2 regions of the Exiguobacterium sp. BRG2 genome follow, and region 2 is predicted to be linked to the other one. Evidence: predicted binding sites of a transcription regulator. Region 2 holds the regulator's gene; the other holds the start of a gene.
What was found. Region 2 encodes LexA, which represses DNA repair genes until DNA is damaged. Its sites were predicted from a motif close to CGAACATATGTTCG; they were not measured.

Region 1 (3,218 bases), on a different contig from region 2:
AGTCGTCGGTACGAAGTCGTTCGGGAAAGGGATCGTCCAAAGTGCGTATGATTTGAAGGACGGTAGCGACCTGAAGTTAACGACGAACAAATGGCTGACACCAGACGGAAACTGGATCCACAAAAAAGGGGTCAAGCCGACGGTCGAAGTCAAACAACCGGCGTACTTCAACGTCACGAAGATTTTGACTGATCAAAAGTCACTCGCTGTCGGCGATTACGGAAAATCAGTCGAGAATGCCCACCTCGTCCTCGAAGCGATCGGTTATGAGCCCAAAGGACAGGACGGCTATTTCGGTGACACGATGAAACAAGCTGTCGAGGCTTTGCAAAAGGACGCGAACCTCGACGTCACTGGAAAAATCGATCAGCAGACAGCGGGTGAGATGGAGACGCGTCTCCTGAAGAAACTCCAGGACGATAAGAATGACGTCCAGCGGAAAAAAGCACTCGAGGTCGCTGCTCAATAATAAGGAATGGAAAGAGGTCTGAATGCGCGTGGAATTACTCGATGAAATTGGTTGGACCGCGATTAGTCTCATCGCCAGTCCGACCTTGTGGTTAGCACTCCTTGTCAGTTGGGTCATCGGCATCCGGCGTGTCAAACGGGAACGCGGACTGTTTCGCTCCCGGACACACGGCAAACGAAGCGATGTCCTCGAAACACTTTTACCAGGTCTACTCGTCGGTCTCGTCTTGTCCATCGTCAGCGGATGGCTCGGATTGACGCTGACGCCGCAATACGCTCTGTTGTTACTCGGACTCTCGAGCGTCCTGTTGTTGGTCGGGATCGTTCGTTTGAACCTGCCACTCTGGCCGATCTTCTTGCTTGGACTGACCGGCTGGTTCCTAATGGATTCACGTCTTGACTCGATCCGAGCGGTCGAGCCGAAGATGGTTTTATTACTTGCAACGTTGACGCTCGTCGCGGAATGTCTCCTCGTCTGGTGGCGCGGGCAGCGACGCCTGTCACCGTCACTCGTCGTTTCGAAGCGTGGTCGCTTCATCGGTGGGCTGTCAGCGAATAAACTTTGGCTATTGCCTTTGCTCGTCTTTGTTCCGGGCGACGTGCTTGAAGCCTGGTGGCCACGTTACAGCTTCCCGGAACTCGTTCCGGTCGTTCTCTGGTTACCGATCGGTTTCAGTTTCCTCTTTACAGGTAAGCTGCCGAAAGAATTGATGCGTCCGCTCGTTCAAGGACGTTTGATCACGAGCCTCGTCGCGATTCTATTGACGGTTCTTGCATACGTCACCGGACAAGCTGAATGGCTGTACGGAATCGTTTTGTTGCTTGTTCTGCATATCTTGTTGCATCAGCGGGTCAAACGCTTGAACCGGGCACAGACACCGTTGTTCCTCAATGGAACGCGTGGTGCCGTCATTCTTGGAACGCTACCTGATAAACCGGCTGCTGAGATGGGCTTGATTCCAGGTGAAGCGATCTATAAGGTCAATGGTGAGAAGGTCGATTCGGAAGCATCGTTCTACGAAGCCATCCAAAAACACAAACCGTATCTGCGTCTTGAAGTCATGAACCATAACGGTGACATCCGGTTTGCGCAACGTGCCTTTTATGAACAAGATCATCATGAACTTGGTATCCTGTTCGTCAACGAGCCGGTCCATGGTCGCACTAAAGTGCGGTCCTTACATTAACGAGTACATCCCTGTCACGGAACAGCCGTGACGGGGATTTTTTTGTTGGCAGAAAAATCGAGGATCAACACTCGAAGCAAAAAGAAACTTTTGCATTTTCGAAAAAAAGGGTAACTTCCTAAAAGGAGCACTTCATAATCGAATGTTTGTTCGTAAAGTGGTACAATAAAAATAGATTTTTTAACGTGATGAGGGGGAAGCAAACGATGGATTTTGAACTCGTTTCACCATTTGAACCAGGCGGTGATCAACCGACGGCAATCGAAAAATTGGTGACTGGGCTAAAACAAGGCGAACGACATCAGACGTTGCTTGGGGCGACCGGTACCGGGAAGACGTTCACGGTCTCGAACGTCATCAAGGAAATCAAGAAACCGACGCTCGTCCTTGCCCACAACAAAACACTAGCGGGACAACTCTACTCGGAGTTCAAGGAATTCTTCCCGAACAATGCGGTCGAATACTTCGTTAGTTTTTATGATTATTACCAACCGGAAGCGTACGTCCCATCGACGGATACGTTCATTGAGAAGGACTCTTCGATCAACGACGAGATTGATAAACTACGTCACTCGGCAACGTCCGCCTTGTTCGAACGGGAGGACGTCTTGATTGTCGCGTCCGTTTCGTGTATCTATGGTCTCGGTAATCCGGAAGAGTACAACAACCACGTCTTATCCCTGCGTGTCGGCAATGAGATGGGGCGAAACGAGATGCTTCGTCGTCTGATCGACATCCAGTATGAGCGAAACGACATCGACTTCCAGCGCGGACGGTTCCGCGTCCGCGGAGACGTCGTCGAAATCTTCCCGGCGTCACGCGACGAACAGTGTGTCCGGGTCGAGTTCTTCGGTGACGAGATTGAACGGATCCGTGACATGGATCCGCTGACAGGTGAGATCGTCGCGGACCGCGAGCACATCTCGATCTTCCCGGCGTCCCACTTCGTGACGGGGGATACCCGTCTACAGAAAGCGATCGCGAACATCGAGAAGGAACTTGAAGTGCAGCTTGCGAAGTTACGTGAAGACAATCAGTTGCTTGAAGCGCAACGGCTCGAACAACGGACGAACTACGATCTTGAGATGATGCGTGAGATGGGCTATTGTTCCGGAATCGAGAACTACTCGCGTCACTTGAACTTGATGCCGGAAGGGGCAACACCGTATACGTTGCTTGATTACTTCCCGAAGGACTTCTTACTCGTTGCCGATGAGTCACACGTCACACTGCCGCAAATTCGCGGGATGTATAACGGAGATCAGGCGCGGAAACAAGTCCTCGTCGATCACGGTTTCCGTCTTCCGTCGGCAAAAGATAACCGTCCGTTACGGTTCGAGGAGTTCGAGGAAAAAGTCAGTCAGGCGATCTATATCTCGGCGACACCAGGACCGTATGAACTCGAACATTCGAAAGAGATGGTCGAGCAAATCATCCGTCCGACCGGTCTCGTCGATCCGACGATCGAGATTCATCCGATCACGGGACAAATCGATTACTTGATGGATAATATCCGTGACCGGGTCGCGAAGAACGAACGTGTTCTCGTGACGACACTGACGA
Region 2 (3,218 bases):
ACGGCAAGCGCTCCACCGATGATTGGACCGACGACTGGAATCCATGAGTAGCCCCAGTCAGATGAACCTTTATTCGGAATCGGTAGGATAGCGTGTGCGATACGCGGTCCAAGGTCACGGGCCGGGTTGATGGCATATCCTGTTGTACCACCAAGTGATAGACCGATGACGACGACGAGTAAACCGACGATAAGTGGTTTTAAGCCGTCACCGAATGTCGTTAAACCGAGCGCCAAGATACCGAAGACGAGAACGAATGTCCCGATGATTTCAGAAATCAAGTTCGACGGCGTATGGCGAATCGCTGGACCTGTTGCGAACACACCGAGTTTTGCAGCTTGATCATCAGTCGCTTCAAAATGTTTCATGTAATGAAGCCAAACGAGAATGGCGCCGATGAAAGCTCCGACAAGTTGTCCGGCAATATAGACAGGAACGTCTGCCCACGGTAAATCAGAGTTTAAAGCAAGTGCAATTGTTAAAGCAGGGTTCAAGTGCGCTCCACTCTCAGCAGCGACGAATGCTCCTGTCATGACGGCAAGACCCCAAGCGAACGTGATGACAATCCATCCGCTGTTTTCGGACTTCGTCTTTCTCAAGACGACACCGGCGACGACACCATCCCCGAGCAGAATGAGGATCATCGTACCGATCATTTCTAGTACAAAGTTATTCATGCAAAAACCCTCCCTTTGGATTAAAGCAAATAATGGTCTTTCTACTTTAAATTACTCCGATTTGATAACGTTTTCAATACATATAATTGAAATATAGGAATGGAAATTTTTTATTTTAATGTTTAAAGATACGAAAAATTGGATAAGAAAACACCTCGTCTTGCCTGCAAGCAAGCAAAAGAGGTGTTAACGACGACGCTTTTTTCTTTTTTTAGGTCGAAACCAACTACTGGAATAATCTAGTAGGATATGAATTGTACTCGCCACCATGATACCAATGACAAAAGCGGGTAGGGAAGCGAACCAGGAATCAATGGTCTCTGACGCGATGACTTGAAAATACAAGCTGAGAAATAATAAGGGAATCACAAGTGCAGCACTATAAAGGAGTCGGATGACATCCCCAATGATCAATCCGTGTGACCAGATCGAGCGGTGGGGCATGATCTTCACATAAGGCATCCACAGGACTCGAAATGGTCCAAAGCGATAATACGGTTCTGACTTTAAATCGAGGTCAGGTGACAACCAAAGCGTACCGACAGCGATTCCGATGGCAGTCGGTAACCAATCCGTTTGTTGCGTTGCGACCGAATACGCAACGTAACCCGTCAGTGCGACGGTATTGACGGTATCATGTACGTTTCCTGAGGGCATGAAAAAAGACCAGTCGTAACTGGTCCCTCCGTCAATGAATCGTCCGATACACGCCGATTACCTTACCAAGAATGGAGACATTATCGAAATACATCGGATCCATCGAGTCATTTTCTGGTTGTAGACGTACCTGTTGATCTTCTAAGAAGAACCGTTTCACCGTCGCTTCGCTATCTTCGGTCATAGCTACGACGATTTCTCCGTTTTCTGCTGTGTTTTGTTGGCGTACGATGACACGATCGCCGTCAAGAATACCTGCGTTAATCATTGATTCCCCATCGATCGTCAACATGAAGACCGTTTCGTTTCCTACATAATGTGCAGGAAGCGGGAATTGTTCTTCGATGTTTTCAATCGCTGTAATCGGAAGACCAGCTGTGACTTTCCCGATGACGGGAACATGAACGATGGCTTCCGTGATTTCTTCAGGCTTATCAAGCAATATCTCAATCGCACGTGGTTTCGTCGGGTCACGGCGAATCATTCCCCGTTTCTCGAGTCGATCCAAATGACCGTGTACCGTCGAGCTAGACGCGAGTCCGACTGCTTCTCCGATTTCACGAACTGATGGGGGATACCCCTTCAGTTTCACTTCAGAGACGATGTAGTCGAGAATCTCTTGTTGACGCTTAGACATTTTCCGCATACGAATTGCCACCTCTTTCTGGATTGAATTTTGAAATGTAAGAATATATGTTTCTAAATTCACTATAACATAGAACAAATGAGCGTACAAACAATTGTTCGACATTTTGTGTTGACCGAACACGGGTTCTGTGTTTATTATGAGTTATGCGAACAATTGTTCCGCGAACGTTTATTCTAACTCATTCATTTCATATTTGGAGGGATTCATGATGATTCATACGATTCGTACTCATGCTTTTTCTATTCTCTTCTATGCATTAAGTATTGCCTTCGTGATCTTTTTACTCACACCACGCCCAGATGAAAAAGTAGCGCAATTGATGACGGCTTCCGTTACGGTCGATGAGAACGCTACAGTCGAACAAATTGCTGAAGTCTACAATGACGGTTCGATGTCAGATGAGGAATACGTCAACTGGTTGATCAAAAATAATGATGTTGAGACAAAACATGTCATCTCAAAAAGCAAAATCGTTGTACCAATCGCACAGCAATGACAAAATGGAAAAGTTGTGAAAGAACGAACAGGGATGTGAGGTACGATGAAGGTCGTGATTTATTGTCGAGTATCGACCGAAAAAGAAGCACAAGATAGTTCGATTGAACGCCAACGGATGGAGCTTTCGAAGGTTGCTTCTCAAAAGGGATTTGATGTCGTGGACATCGTCTCTGAAAAAGAGAGTGGATATGATGTTGATCGGGAAGGGATGCTAACAGTTCTTGATTATGTGACACGCGATACGGTAGATGCGGTCCTGGTGACAGATGATACACGGATTGGTCGAGGGAATGCAAAAATCGCTATTTTGCATACATTCAAAAAACATGGGGTCCGCTTGATGACGCTTGATTCAGATGGAGAATATCAACTTGCGGATGCAGAAGCGATGGTCCTTGAGATCGTCTCACTCGTGGAAGAATACCAACGGAAACTGCATAATGCAAAAATCGCCCGTGGCATGCGGCGAGCAGTCGAACAAGGTTTTCGCCCGGAACGAAATCTCAATCGTCAAGGAGAGAACGCAGGACGTAGTCGAAAAGACGTACCGATCGAAGAAATTGTACGTCTTCGAGAACTCGGATTGACGTTTTCTGATATCGCCATCACCTTGCGGGGGATGGGGCATGATATTTCAAAAGCAACGGTCAATCGTCGATATCTTGAATACCGCGAACTGACACCTAGCCCGGAATGAGAAGCAAGTAACCCGTCGACTGACGCGGTTAACTTGCTTT

Region 1: uvrB (excinuclease ABC subunit UvrB) is a predicted target of LexA. The motif match lies at 1,795-1,808, and genes of this name have one in related genera.

Annotation. Positions count from the first base shown of each region.
Region 1 is NZ_JAUZUW010000008.1:104,467-107,684, forward strand. Features, by position in the region: gene Q9R23_RS11500 (S41 family peptidase) at 1-469, shown strand, start outside; gene Q9R23_RS11505 (PDZ domain-containing protein) at 492-1,655, shown strand; gene uvrB (excinuclease ABC subunit UvrB) at 1,862-3,218, shown strand, end outside.
Region 2 is NZ_JAUZUW010000001.1:437,759-440,976, forward strand. Features, by position in the region: gene Q9R23_RS02225 (MIP/aquaporin family protein) at 1-677, opposite strand, end outside; gene Q9R23_RS02230 (metal-binding protein) at 864-1,334, opposite strand; gene lexA (transcriptional repressor LexA) at 1,366-1,980, opposite strand; gene yneA (cell division suppressor protein YneA) at 2,192-2,479, shown strand; gene Q9R23_RS02245 (YneB family resolvase-like protein) at 2,525-3,178, shown strand.